Linked DNA regions of Tardiphaga sp. 709. The main gene of each other region encodes a partner of the protein of the gene in region 2 in a complex. Links are inferred from orthologs where the notes say so. Each region holds a gene or a part of one and is shown on either strand. Other genes may lie near its edges.

The links. The genes of interacting proteins can lie anywhere in the genome.
Region 1: the proteins of RSO67_RS25880 (region 2) and RSO67_RS23605 are in contact, whole or in part, in a solved structure (PDB 1A0O), measured with the Escherichia coli proteins. The link is inferred for Tardiphaga sp. 709 from one-to-one orthologs.

The regions. Positions count from the first base shown.
Region 1 is NZ_CP135529.1:4,864,387-4,870,519, reverse strand. Bases 1,916-4,703 are described here. They hold RSO67_RS23605 (response regulator), read right to left. Parts: upstream 3,614-4,703; coding sequence 3,218-3,613; downstream 1,916-3,217. Other genes in these bases: RSO67_RS23600 (bifunctional riboflavin kinase/FAD synthetase), read left to right, coding at 3,875-4,703; RSO67_RS23610 (TIGR01459 family HAD-type hydrolase), read left to right, coding at 1,916-2,094. Outside these bases: RSO67_RS23615 (EAL domain-containing protein), read left to right, coding at 1-1,224; more of RSO67_RS23610, read left to right, coding at 1,240-1,915; more of RSO67_RS23600, read left to right, coding at 4,704-4,846; RSO67_RS23595 (sugar O-acetyltransferase), read left to right, coding at 4,843-5,403; ileS (isoleucine--tRNA ligase), read left to right, coding at 5,602-6,133. UniProt on the Escherichia coli protein: Involved in the transmission of sensory signals from the chemoreceptors to the flagellar motors.
Region 2 is NZ_CP135529.1:5,360,073-5,368,521, forward strand. The notes cover bases 2,068-5,320. They hold RSO67_RS25880 (hybrid sensor histidine kinase/response regulator), read left to right. Parts: upstream 2,068-2,393; coding sequence 2,394-5,120; downstream 5,121-5,320. Other genes in these bases: chpT (histidine phosphotransferase ChpT), read left to right, coding at 2,068-2,193; RSO67_RS25885 (chemotaxis protein CheW), read left to right, coding at 5,132-5,320. Outside these bases: RSO67_RS25865 (YHS domain-containing (seleno)protein), read left to right, coding at 37-531; 3'(2'),5'-bisphosphate nucleotidase CysQ, read right to left, coding at 539-1,375; more of chpT, read left to right, coding at 1,546-2,067; more of RSO67_RS25885, read left to right, coding at 5,321-5,626; RSO67_RS25890 (PleD family two-component system response regulator), read left to right, coding at 5,672-6,037; RSO67_RS25895 (chemotaxis response regulator protein-glutamate methylesterase), read left to right, coding at 6,141-7,307; RSO67_RS25900 (protein-glutamate O-methyltransferase CheR), read left to right, coding at 7,304-8,185; RSO67_RS25905 (glutathionylspermidine synthase family protein), read right to left, coding at 8,192-8,449. UniProt on the Escherichia coli protein: Involved in the transmission of sensory signals from the chemoreceptors to the flagellar motors. CheA is autophosphorylated; it can transfer its phosphate group to either CheB or CheY.

The sequences.
Region 1 (6,133 bases), 500 kb from region 2 along the record:
GTGGTCGAGAGCAAGATCGCATCCGCCGGCACAGCCAATCAGGACCGTATCCAGACCGTCGCCGGTGAGATCGGCGAATTGGGCGCGCTGGTGAAGCAACTCGCTACATCGGTCGCCACCCATGAGGACATGCTGACAGCAATGCCTGCGCCGGCGACTGTTTCGGCGGCGATCGCGCCGCCATCGCCGCCGGTCAAAGCCGTGACCGCTGCCGATGTGCCGCCCGCCGTCGAGGTCGCCGAAGACACCGTGACACCGACGGCGCCCGCCATCGTCGTCAAGCCGGAGGCAAAGCCGGCGCGCGACAATGCGCAGTTCACCGCCATGGTGAAGGATGCCATCGCCGACAACCGCATCGACATCTATCTGCAGCCGATGGTCACGCTGCCGCAGCGCAAGGTGCGCTTCTACGAGGCGATGACCCGGCTGCGCGACGACAAGGATCAGGTAATCACCGCCGACGAGTTCATCGGTCCCGCAGAAGCCGCAGGCCTGATGGGCCAGATCGACCACATCGTGCTGCTGCGCTGCATGCAGGTGCTGCGCCGCCTGATGGTGCGCAACAAGGATGTCGGCGTGTTCTGCAACATGGCCGGCGCAACCCTGTCGAATGCCGAAACTTTCGCGCAATGCATCGACTTTCTCGAAGCCAATCGCGCGCTGGCGCCATCCTTCGTGCTGGAATTCAAGCAGAACGTGTTCCGCAATCTCGGCCCGATCGAGAGCGAGCATCTCGCCGCCCTCGCCCAGCGCGGCTACCGCTTCTCCATCGATCACGTCACGGATTTGCGGATCGAGCCGCGCGACCTCGCCGATCGTGGCGTGCGCTTTATCAAGGTACCGGCAGCACTCCTGCTCGACCCCAAGCAGACGTCGAATTCCGACATTCACCCCGCCGATCTCTCCGACCTGCTCGGCAGGTTCGGAATCGACCTGATCGCCGAGCGAATCGAGGGCGAACGGGCCGTGGTCGACCTGCTCGACTTCGACGTCCGGTTCGGGCAAGGCTTCCTGTTCGCGGCGCCCCGCCCGCTCCGGCCGGAAACGCCGGCCAATGGTGGTGCGCCAAATCCTGCTACCAAGGAACCCGCTAGGGAACTTGCCAAGGCCCCCACGAACCCCAATGGCCCAGCGATCTCTGCCCCAACCACGCCTGCGCGGCCTGAGCCGCCGCGCTCCACCGGCAATGCCGCGCTGGCGCGCCGCGCCACCGGCCCGAACTGAACGGCCCTCAACCCAATGACCACACTACGTTTCGCCGAGCGCTTGCGCGATCTCACGGGCAATGTCGATGTCGTCCTCAGCGACATCTGGGGCGTCGTCCATAACGGCCTCGAGTCGTTCCCCGAAGCCTGCGAGGCGTTGCATACGTTTCGCGCCAAGGGCGGCACGGTGATCATGATCACCAATGCGCCGCGCCCCGCCGACTCCGTGCAGCGGCAGTTGCGCAAGCTCGGCGTCGCCGACGACACCTATGACGCCATCGTCTCGTCAGGTGACCTCACACGCAATTTCGTCGCCGGCCGGCCGGGTCAGGCGATGTATCTGATCGGGCCGGACCGCGACAGTTCGATCCATCGCGGCCTCGATGTGAAGCTCACGCCGCTCGAACAGGCCGACTACATCGTCTGCAGCGGATTGTTCGACGACGAGACCGAATCCGCCGACGACTATCGCGACATGATGCAACAAGCACTGGCGCGCAAGCTGACGCTCGTCTGCGCCAATCCCGACATCATCGTCGAACGCGGCGACCGCTTGATCTACTGCGCCGGCGCGGTCGCTGAACTGTATCGCGAGATGGGCGGCGAGGTGATCTTCTACGGCAAGCCGCATCGGCCGATCTACGATCAGGCCATGGCGCTGGCCAAAACAAAGCGCGGCAAGGACACGGCGCTGGATCGCGTGCTGGCGATCGGCGATTCCGTGCGCACCGACCTCGCCGGCGCGCATGCCTATAGCATCGACCTGTTGTTCGTCACCCGCGGCATCCATGCCGGCGATTTCGAAGGCATCGAACAGATGGGCGCCGCGGAAGTGAAGGAACTGTTCGGCCATCCACCGAAAGCGCTGATGCGCGAATTGAAGTGGTGAGCTGAAACATAGAATGGGATGACGCTCTCGTCATGGCCGGATGGCGCAAAGCGAGCTTCGCAATGATCCCAGGCTTCTCCCCACGTCATGGCCGGGCTTGACCCGGCCATCCACGTCTTCCTTCATGTGTGACTAAGGCGTGGATACCCGGCATGCGCCGGGCATGACGGCGTTTGTGTTGAGCGTTCGCGCGTCACGTCTTCACGGATTTAACTGTCAAACAGCCACGGTGCTTCAGACATGCGTCATCGCCCCCATTGTTTGCGGCGCGGGGGCGCCGTCGTCGCTTGCATTCCCGCCCTCCTGTGAGAGGGCGTGCGGAACGCCGGGTGCCCGTTGCACCCTTGGGCCTGATGCGAATGCGGTCTTCCGCAAGTGTGAGTGCATCAGGACTTTCGGAGGCGTCGAGCGAGTGCCCGACGTTCCGCATACGGTGTTTTTTCAGCCTGCTTGCACTTTGCCTTGGCGAACGGTCCGATCACCAAAATGATGGTCCCACGGCGGAGGGACAGGGAGCCTCAAGCGAGTAAGCCGGACGCGTTTCGAGTTGGTCGTCCGTCACACTGTCCAGGGGTCTTTCCATCCCAAGGTCGGCCGTCTCCTTGCCAGTGGCAGTGCTGGCGCAGATCCGTCCTGCCCGAAGACAGACGTCATCCATGAACCGCGCGACGCCGCATCTCCGGCGTCCACCGCATCCCACCCCGCGAACGTGACGATCGCGATCGCCCCTCTCGGTGGGGCAGGACGAAGTGGAATATAAACTTTATAGGTATATTGTCAACGGGAGGTAGGAAAAAATGTTTAGGCGCTATTTGCCGCCTCACACTGTCTTTCCGGGGCGGCTGCGCGCCTTCGCGCGGACGAACCCGGAATCCTGACCTGTTCAGCGCGAAACACTCCGGGATTCCGGGTTCGCGCCGGCCCGCTTCGCGGTCCTTTGCGCCCCGGAATGACGAGCTTGGATCGGGATTCCCCGCCACTCTCGTGGAGCGGCTGAGGTTCGCGCTCTGCCGGCTTCGCCGGCGACGCACACCCCGGAATAACAGAGGGAGCCGAAACGCAAAACGCCCGGCACGAGGCCGGGCATTGCGAAACTCGAAAGCTCTGTGCGAAGCTGCGCGGCTTACGCCGGCACGGTGTCGGGGAACACGGCTTCGATCTTGGTCTTCAGCGTCGCCGCGTTGAACGGCTTGACGATGTAGTTGTTCACGCCGGCCTTCTTGGCGGCAATCACGTTCTCGGTCTTGGATTCTGCCGTGATCATGATGAAAGGGGTCTGCGACAGGTTGGGGTCGGCGCGGACTTCCTTGAGCAGGTCGTAGCCCGTCATCGGCTCCATGTTCCAGTCTGAAATCACCAGGCCATACTTCTTGGTGCGCATCTTTTCCAGCGCCATCGAACCATCGCTGGCATCGTCGATGTGTTCGAAACCAAGCTGCTTCAGAAGATTGCGAATGATGCGGATCATGGTGTTGTAATCGTCCACCACCAGCACCGTCATCGACAAATCAACCGCCATCTTCATTCCCCCTGAGGCACGATACGCAAATGCAAAAAAATGATATTTGCCGTCAGGCAAACCGTTCCAACCGGGATTGGCGAGTATTGCTGTCCGCGGCTTGGGGCAAGAATTAGCAGGGTGGGTTAAATTTCCAGTTAACCGCCCCATGGCGCGAAATTCGTCAAATTCGAGAAGAAAGCCGATTTTACCTTCGCTTGACTTCGACGTGGTGGGCGCGCCACGGTCCCTCACCCGCCAAAACCACCAACGAATCCAATCATGACGACTGCTTTCAGCGTGATCCGCGACACAACGCCTGCCAATGCCATCCCGCGCGGATGCGTCGTGGCAATGGGTAATTTCGACGGTGTCCATCTCGGCCACCGCGCCGTCATCGGTGCTGCGTTACGCATGGCGGAACTGCATAAAACAAGCGCTTTGGCGGTGACCTTCGAGCCGCATCCGCGCAGTTTCTTCAGCCCGAACACGCCGCAGTTCCGGCTCTCCGACGAAGCCGCCAAGCTGCGCCTGCTGGCAGGAACCGGCCTCGCCGGCGCCGTCGTCATGACCTTCGACAAGGGACGCGCCAGCACCACGGCGCAAGACTTCATTCACCACGATCTCATTGAGCGTCTCGGCATCAGCGGCATCGCCGTCGGCTATGACTTTCATTTCGGCAAAGGCCGCGTCGGTTCGCCCAGCCTGCTGGTGAATGAAGCCCCGCGGCTCGGCATCGAGGTCGATGTGCAGCCGCATATCGACATCGATGAGCGCCCGGTGTCATCGACGGCGATCCGCATGGCCTTGGCCGAGGGCCAGGTGACCGAGGCCACGGAGATGCTGAACGGGCCGTGGTTCATTACTGGCGAAATCATCCACGGCAATAAGCTCGGCCGCGACCTCGGCTATCCCACCGCCAATATCCGCCTGAATACCAATTGCGGCCTCAAGCACGGCATCTACGCCGTGCGGGTTGGCCGTGGAAACGAGCGCTTCGACGGCGTTGCGTCGTTCGGCCGCCGCCCGACCTTCGACAACGGCGCGCCTCTGCTCGAAGTGTTCCTGTTCGACTTCAAGGGCGACCTTTACGGCCAGACACTGGACGTCGCCTTCATTGCCTTCATCCGCGATGAAATGAAATTCGAGGGCATCGAACCGCTGATCCGCCAGATGGACGACGACAGCACCAAAGCGCGGGCCGCGCTGGCAGCCGCACCGGATGCGTTTCCGAAACTGGGAGACATCGACTGACCAGGACCGAAAAGCAGAAAATGCTGGCGGGCGAACTCTATCGCCCCGGCAGCCCCGAGCTGGTCGCTGACGAGAAGGCCAACAAGGCCTGGCTCGCGAAATACAACGCGCAATTGGACCGGCCTGTGGCCGAACGACGGACACTGCTCGCCGAGCATTTCGGCAAAGTCGGCGCCGACTGCGTCATCCGACCGCCGTTCTTCTGCGACTACGGCTACAACATCCATCTCGGCGACAATGTTTTCCTGAATTTCAACTGCGTGATCCTGGACATCGTCGAGGTCTCCATCGGCGACCGGACGCAAATCGGCCCGGCCGTGCAGATCTACGCTGCCGACCATCCCCGCGACGCCGAGACCCGCCGCAGCGGACTGGAATTCGGCCGGCCGGTCAAAATCGGCGCCGATGTCTGGATCGGCGGCGGGGCCATCATCGTGCCCGGCGTGACCATCGGTGACGGCGCGGTGATCGGGGCCGGCAGCGTGGTGACCCGGGACGTCGCCCCGAACCAGACCGTGGCAGGCAATCCCGCCCGGCCAATCGGCAAGCAGGCCTGATCGGCGTCAAAACCCCGTTAGGACGCTTTGCGATCCCTGTTCCGGCTGCTATTGAGTGCCGGATGTCTGCACGGCGCCCCATCATAAGCATTATCGGCCCGGCTTCCGCCTGAGCTTCGCTCGGCGCAAGACCGGGACCGTCCAGTTTCATCGCGTTTTCACGCGTTTCAGCGCCATTTCGAGCAAGCCAGAGCCCCCATGTCCGAGAAGCCCACCAAGTCCGAAGCCCACGACTATTCCAAGACCCTCTATTTGCCGCAGACCGAATTTCCGATGCGCGCAGGCCTGCCGACCAGCGAGCCGAAAATGCTGGCGCGCTGGAACGAGATCGACCTCTACGGCAAGCTCCGCGAGACCGCGAAGGGCAAGCCGAAATTCGTGCTGCATGACGGCCCGCCCTATGCGAACGGCAACATCCATATCGGGCATGCGCTCAACAAGATCCTCAAGGACGTGGTGACCAAGAGCCAGCAGATGCTGGGCTTCGACTCGAATTACGTGCCGGGCTGGGACTGTCACGGCCTGCCGATCGAGTGGAAGATCGAGGAAGAGAACTACCGCTCCAAGGGCAAGACCAAGCCGAACTTCAAGGACGGCGCGGCGATGATCGCGTTCCGCCAGGAATGCCGTGCCTATGCCAACAAGTGGCTCGACATCCAGCGCGAGGAATTCAAGCGCCTCGGCATCATCGGCGACTGGGCCGGCCGCTACGCCACCATGGACTATTTCG
Region 2 (8,449 bases):
CATTGTCCCCGACTCCCTATACTATCGGTATCAACTATGACGGCACAACGGCGGGAATTGTCAGGCTGGAGCCGTGGAATTGCCTTGATTCTGCTGCTGGCGGCCGCTCTCTTCCCGGCGGGCGCGCAGGCTGCGACCAGCGAACGCGTGGTCACTGACCGATATACGGGTCTCGCAATCAGCGGTTTCGATCCGGTGGCCTATTTCACCGAAGGCCGCCCGACGCTCGGGCAGCCGGACTTCGAAATGTCGGAAGAGGGCACCGTCTGGCGCTTCCGCAATGAGGGCAACCGCGCCTCCTTCGCCGCGCATCCGGACATCTACGGTCCGCAATTCGGTGGCTATGATCCCGTCGACGTCGCCCGCGGGGTCGCCTTCGCCGGCAATCCGCGTTTGTGGCTCATTACGGGCGAACGCCTTTACCTGTTTGGCCGGGAGGAAACCCGCGACGCCTTTGCTGCGGCACCGGCCAAATATCTGCCCGGCGCGCGCAAGCGCTGGCCGGGTGTGCAGGATATCCTGGCGAAATAATGCGGGTTCAGCCGCGCGCGCTCACGGTGGGGTCACCCCAGGCGATGAATTCCGGCACGATGAAGTCTTTCCGGTCGCCGCCGAAGCGAACCGCCTTGCCAAAGGTGTCCGTCACCTTGCCGCCTGCAGCCACCACCACGGCATGGCCCGCGGCCACATCCCACTCACAGGTCGGCGCCAACCGCGGATAGATGTCGGCCTGGCCCTCGGCCACGCGGCAGAATTTCAGCGCCGAGCCGAACTCCTGTCTGACAGCACCGGGGCGGCTGGCGATGAAAGCCTCGGTTCGCTGGTCGCCATGGGACCGGCTGACCGCAGCGGTCCATGCCGCGCCCGGAGCGGGCGCCGCGCGGGTCTGGATCGGTGTGACCTTGCGGATGGACAGGTCTGGTGCGAGTTCGACACGTTCGGCGCCGCGGCCGACCAGCCCGCGCCAGATCAGCCCGAGGGCTGGGGCACCGACAATACCCAGTAGCGGAGTGCCATCGACGATCAGGGCGATGTTGACGGTGAACTCCTGGCGGCCGGCGACGAATTCCTTGGTGCCGTCGAGCGGGTCGATCAGGAACAGGGTGCCGGCATAGGGGGGCGTGGCGAGATGCAGGCGCTCTTCGGACAGCGACGGGATTCCCGGAAACAGCCGGGCCAGTCCTTCGCCGATCACATGGTCGGCTGCGAGATCGGCTTCGGTCACGGGCGAGCCGTCGGCCTTGCCGTCGACCGTCATGACATTGCGGTTGACCTTGAGGATGGCGGCGCCGGCCTGTGCGGCGAGCTCGGTCAGCGGCTCCATCAGGGTGGCAGCCCGCGCGGCATCCATGCGAGGTCGCGAATCATCCGTCATCGACTAGCCTTCATCCCCTGCATGTCATCCCCGTTCATTTCTACGCGTGGGCGTTGCACCGGTGGACTGTGCCAGCCTTGTTGTGGTCGCGCCACCATCTGCGGTGTATCTAACCGTAAAGCAAATGCTTGATTCGCCGTTCATTCTGTGTGGCCCCAGGAGCGCATTTCATGTCCGACACTCCCACGCCAGGTCCGGCCCCCGATGCCCTTGAACTCGCGGCATTGCTCTGTTCGCGGGTCTGCCACGACCTGATCAGCCCCGTGGGCGCCATCGTCAACGGGCTCGAAGTGCTCGACGACAATCCCAAGCCGGAAGACAAGGAATTCGCGCTCGATCTGATCCGGAAGAGCGCCAAGACCGCATCGGCCCGCCTGCAATTCTGCCGGCTCGCCTTCGGCGCCGCCGGCTCGGCCGGCGCGCAGATCGATCTCGGCGACGCGCAGACCATGTCGCGCGGTCATCTTGAAGACGCCAAGACCAAGATCGAATGGAATCTGCCGCGGCTTCTGCTGCCGAAGAACAAGGTCAAGCTGCTGCTCAACATGCTGGTCATCGCGCAGCAGACGATCCCGCGCGGCGGCGTGCTCAAGATCGATGGCATCGGCGAAGGTGAGCCGCAGGGTTTCAAGATCACCGCTGCAGGCCTCAACGCACGCCTGCCGCAGGCCATCGTCGATATGCTGGCCTCGGAACAAGTTGGCAGCATCGATGCCCATGCCGTGCAGCCTTACTACACGCGGCTCCTGGCGCAGGCTTGCGGCCTCAAGGTGACCTTGGTGCCCGAAGGCGACGCCATTGTCGTCACCGCGATCTGATCGCAAACTCATTCAACTCTTAATGAACTCTTTACGAGTCCGCCGTTTGGCGGGCTCGTACGCGTGCGTGCATATAGCTAAATGTCGCATTCATTGTTTTTGGGAATGCTCAACTAATATTAAACGCTTTGCGGGGAAAGTAGCCAGACTTCGAAAGGCGTAGCGAAAGTCGCGAGCCTGGAGTGTGAAGGCCTATTTTCATGGATGATCTTCTCCGCGAGTTTTTGACGGAAACCAACGAGAGCCTGGATACGGTTGACAATCAGCTGGTCCGTTTCGAACAGGACCCGAATAACGCGAAAATTCTCGATAATATTTTTCGCCTGGTTCACACCATCAAGGGCACGTGCGGATTTCTCGGACTGCCCCGTCTCGAAGCCCTGGCCCACGCCGCCGAGACATTGATGGGCAAATTCCGCGATGGAATGCCGGTCACCGGAGAAGCGGTTACGCTCATCCTGACCACGATCGATCGCATCAAGGAAATCCTCGGTCAGCTCGAAGCCACGGAAGCGGAGCCTGAAGGCGTCGACGAGGATCTGATTGGCGAACTGCATCACATGGTCGAAAAAGGCATGGAATCGATGACGGAATCTGCTCCTCCGATCGCACCGGAAGCGCCTGTCGTGGCCGAGTCGGCCCCGTTGGTCGTTCCGACCTTGGAGCGTGAATTGCGCCCAGGCGAAGTCTCGCTCGAAGAGCTTGAGCGCGCCTTCCAGGAAACCGCCATCGAAGTGGCACCGCCCGTAGCAGCTGCAGCGCCTGCAGCGCCCGTCGCGCCGCCGGCTCCGGTTGCTGAAAAGCCCGCCGCGCCGAAGGCTGCTGCTCCGAAGCCTGCCGCCAAGAAGACTGCAGTCGAGGTCGACCAGCCAGAAGCCGACAAGGTCGCGAACCAGTCGATCCGCGTGAACGTCGACACGCTCGAACATCTGATGACCATGGTCTCCGAGCTGGTGCTGACCCGCAACCAGCTGCTGGAAATCAGCCGTCGTCACGAAGACACCGAATTCAAGGTGCCGCTGCAGCGCCTGTCCACCGTGACGGCCGAACTGCAGGACGGCGTCATGAAGACCCGCATGCAGCCGATCGGCAATGCCTGGCAGAAGCTGCCGCGTATCGTGCGCGATCTGGCCGGCGAACTCGGTAAGCAGATCGAACTCGAGATGCACGGCGCCGATACCGAACTCGATCGCCAGGTGCTCGACCTGATCAAGGATCCGCTCACCCACATGGTGCGCAACTCGGCGGATCACGGCCTCGAAACGCCGGCCGAGCGCGCTGCCGAAGGCAAGCCGGAGCAGGGCACGATCCGTCTGTCCGCCTATCATGAAGGCGGCCACATTCTGATCTGTATCGCCGACAACGGCCGTGGCCTCAACACCGAGCGGATCAAGGCGAAGGCGATCTCGAACGGTCTGGCCACCGAAGCCGATATCGAGAAGATGTCGGAAGCCCAGATCCACAAGTTCATCTTCGCGCCGGGCTTCTCGACTGCTGCTGCAATTACCAGCGTCTCCGGCCGCGGCGTCGGCATGGACGTGGTGCGCACCAATATCGATCAGATCGGCGGCACCATCGACATCAAGTCGGTGGCCGGCGAGGGTTCCAGCGTCACCATCAAGATCCCGCTCACGCTGGCCATCGTGTCCGCGCTGATCGTCGAAGCCGGTGGTGATCGCTTCGCGATCCCGCAGCTCGCGGTCGTCGAACTGGTGCGTGCGCGCGCCAATTCCGAACATCGCATCGAGCGCATCAAGGACACCCCGGTGCTCCGTCTGCGCAACAAGCTGCTGCCGCTGATGCATCTGAAGAAGCTGCTGCAGATCGATGACGGCTCGTCGGCCGATCCGGAGAACGGCTTCATCGTCGTGACCCAGGTGGGCAACCAGACCTTCGGCATCGTCGTCGATGGCGTCTTCCACACCGAAGAAATCGTCGTCAAGCCGATGTCCACCAAGCTCCGTCACATCGGTATGTTCTCCGGCAACACCATCCTGGGCGATGGCGCGGTGATCATGATCGTCGATCCGAACGGCATCGCGCAGGAGCTTGGTGCTCTGGCATCCAACGCTCACGAGATCGCCGACGAGAACGCCGCAATGCGCGCGATGAATGCAGAACAGCTGACATCGTTGCTCGTGTTCCGCGCCGGCTCGGCACAACCGAAGGCCGTGCCGCTCGGTCTCGTCACGCGTCTGGAAGAAGTGGGTGTTGACAAGGTCGAGCTGTCGAACGGCCGCTACATGGTCCAGTACCGCGATCAGCTGATGCCGCTGGTGCAGATGGAAGGCGTGACCGTCCGTACGTCGGGTACCCAGCCGATCCTCGTTTTTGCAGACGACGGCCGCTCGATGGGTCTCGTCGTCGACGAAATCGTCGATATCGTCGAAGAGCGCCTGCATATCGAAGTGGCCAGCGGTCGCGAGGGGATCCTCGGCTCGGCTGTCATCAAGGGTCTCGCGACCGAAGTGATCGACGTCGGTCACTTCCTGCCGATGGCTTTCGCCGATTGGTTCTCGCGTAAGGAAATGCGTGTCTCGGCAACCGCCCAATCGGTGCTGCTGGTCGACGACTCCGCCTTCTTCCGCAACATGCTCTCGCCCGTGCTCAAGGCTGCCGGCTACAAGGTGCGCGTCGCCACCAACGCCCAGGAAGGCTTGTCATTCCTGCGCTCGGGGCAGGAGGTCGACGTGATCCTCACCGACATCGAAATGCCGGACATGAACGGCTTCGAATTCGCCGAGACCATCCGTGCGGATCAGAAACTCAGCCACACACCGATCATCGCTCTCTCGGCGATGATCTCTCCGGCTGCCATCGAGCGCGGTCGCCTCGCAGGCTTCCATGACTACGTCGCCAAGTTCGATCGCCCCGGCCTGATCGCGGCGCTCAAAGAACAGACCACTGAAGTTCGTCAGGCTGCGTGAGGGAAATCGCAATGACCACCACCACTACTGCCACCACGACGACCAAGGCTCCGATCGCCGACGGTGCAATCACCGAATACGTGACCACCATGATCGGTGGACAGCTGTTCGGCATGCCGATCTCGCGCGTCCAGGACGTGTTCATGCCGGAGCGCCTGACCCGCGTGCCGCTGTCCTCCAGCGATGTCGCCGGTGTGCTTAATCTGCGCGGTCGAATTGTGACCGCGATCGACATGCGCTCGCGTCTCGGCCTGCCGAAGAACGAAGACGGCAAGCCGCCGATGGCGGTGGGCGTTGATCTCCGCGGTGAATCCTACGGCTTGCTGATCGACTCGATCGGCGAAGTCCTGAAGCTCGCCGATGAGAGCCGTGAAGTGAATCCGGTCAATCTGGATCCCCGGATGGCCAAGATGGCCGATGGTGTCCATCGTCTCGATGGCCAGCTGATGGTTGTGCTCGACGTCGATCGTATTCTTGAAATCTCGCCCGACAAGCTGGCCGCCTAAGACCAGCACTTGGACAATTTTGTCCGCGGTGGAAATGAGGCTCACATGAAGACATGTCTGGTTGTCGATGACTCCAGTGTCATCCGTAAGGTCGCCCGTCGGATTCTCGAAGGTCTCGATTTCGAGATCACCGAAGCTGAAGACGGCGAGAAAGCGCTCGAAATCTGCAAGCAGAACTTGCCGGACGCTGTTTTGCTTGATTGGAACATGCCGGTGATGGATGGTTACGAATTCCTGCGTAACCTGCGCCGCATGCCTGGCGGCGATGTTCCGAAGGTCGTGTTCTGCACGACCGAGAACGACGTGGCCCACATCGCGCGCGCTCTGCATGCCGGCGCGAACGAATACATCATGAAACCGTTCGACAAGGAAATCGTGTCGGCGAAGTTTCAGGAAGTTGGCCTGATCTAACTTTCACGCCGGAATTGCGTATTCCACTTCCGGCGCCTGCCTTTTTGTTTGTGCATTTGTTTTGTCAGTGCATTTGTCGCGTTGTGTTGCGTCCGGTGAGTTCATGAGTGTTGATGTGATAAGTCCTCCTGTCGTCGATTCGCGGTATGAACCACTGCGAGTCATGGTGGTGGACGACTCTGTCGTCATTCGCGGCCTGATTTCGCGCTGGATCGAAGCCGAGCCGGATATGTCGGTCGCGGCCTCACTTCGCACCGGTCTCGATGCTGTCAACCAGATCGAACGTATCAATCCCGACGTTGCCATTCTCGATATCGAAATGCCGGAGCTCGACGGCATTTCGGCGCTGCCGCAGCTGCTGGCGAAAAAGCGCAACCTCATCATCATCATGGCGTCGACGCTGACCCGCCGCAACGCGGAGATCAGCTTCAAGGCGATGTCGCTCGGCGCCGCCGATTACATTCCGAAACCGGAGAGCACCCGGGAAATTTCCGCTGCCGACGTCTTCAAGCATGACCTGCTGCAGAAGATCCGTCATCTTGGCGCGAAGGTTCGGCGCCTGAAGTCAGCGACGACGCCGTCCATCGTGCCGGCTCCCGCGGCGCGCGACGCTGCGCCGTCTTTCAAGTCCGTGTCATCCGTCGCCGCGCAGGCGCAGCTCGTGAAGCGTCCCTTCAGCGCCACGATGCCACGCGCGCTGCTGATCGGTTCGTCCACGGGCGGGCCGCAGGCCCTGATGACGCTGGTTGCCGAAATCGGCGCCGTGATCGACAAGGTGCCTGTTCTGATCACGCAGCACATGCCGCCGACCTTCACGACCATTCTCGCCGAACATCTCGCCCGGGCCAGCAAGCGTCCGGCTCGCGAAGGTGTCGATGGTGAACTCGTCAAGGCCGGTCAGATCTATCTCGCGCCGGGCGGCAAGCATATGCGCGCAGTCAAGCAGGGCGCCAACATCGCCATCGCGCTCGATGACGGTCCGCCGGTGAACTTCTGCAAGCCTGCTGTCGATCCGCTGTTCACGTCTGCCATCGACGTCTGGCACGGCGCCATTCTCGCCGTCGTGTTGACAGGCATGGGCTCGGACGGCATGCGCGGCGGCAAGGATATCGTTGCCGCCGGCGGCAACGTCATCGCGCAGGACGAAGCATCGAGCGTGGTGTGGGGTATGCCCGGCGCTGCCGCCAATGCGGGCATCTGCTCGGCTATCCTGCCGCTCAATCAGATCGGTTCGAAAGTGGTTCGTCTTTTCTCGGGAGATCGGTCATGACACCGGCAGACTATGATTTCCTGCGCAAGTTTCTGAAGGAGCGTTCGGGTCTCGATCTGTCTGCTGACAAGCAGTATCTGGTCGAAAGCCGGTTGATGCCGCTCGCACGCAAGGCCAACCTGTCGGGTCTTGAAGAGCTGGTGCAGAAGATCAAGAACGGCGCAGCCACGCTCGCGTCCGACGTGGTCGAAGCGATGACCACCAACGAAACCTTCTTCTTCCGCGATAAGGTCCCGTTCGACCATCTGCGCGATGTCGTGCTGCCGGAGATGATCCAGGCGCGCGCGGCCCGCAAGAGCCTGCGGATCTGGTGTGCGGCGGCGTCGACCGGTCAGGAGCCGTATTCGATCGCGATGACGATCAAGGAAATGAGCGCCCAGCTCGCCGGATGGCGGATCGAGATTATCGGTACCGACATCTCGCAGCAGGTGCTCGAGAAGTCGAAGTCGGGCATCTACACTCAGTTCGAAGTCCAGCGCGGATTGCCGATCCAGCTGCTGGTCAAATACTTCAAGCAGACCGGCGAAATGTGGCAGATCAATCCGGAGATCCGGTCGATGATCCAGTACAAGCCGCTCAATCTGCTTCAGGACTTCTCCAGCATGGGCAAGTTCGACATCATCTTCTGCCGCAACGTGCTGATCTATTTCGATCAGGAGATGAAGACGCAGATCTTTGGTCGTCTGGCCAAGTGCACGGAGCCCGATGGCTTCCTGGCGCTGGGCGCCGCAGAGACCGTTGTCGGTCTGACCGACGCGTTCAAGCCGCATGCCGACAAGCGTGGCCTGTACCGTCCGAACGTCGTCCGTGCCGCACCGTCGATCGTGCCGAGCATGACGCCTGTGGGTCTGAAGGCTGCTGCTGCGCCGGCGCGCTAAGCTCCGTCACAGGATCGCGTGCGGAATGAAGCGTGACATGTTGCCGGTGATCGGATTCTCATCCTCGCGGATCGAGAGCCCGCATGGCACGTCTTCGACCAGCCAGCTGCCCAGCACCGGATACTGATCCGCAAAGTTCGGCAGCGGCATTAGCGTCTGCCGGATGAAACCTTCTTCGCCATAGGGACCGGGCTGCGCATCGATGGCGCCGCCGCCGCTCACCAGCGTGACATTGGCGCCTTCGCGCGAATAGAGCGGCTTGCG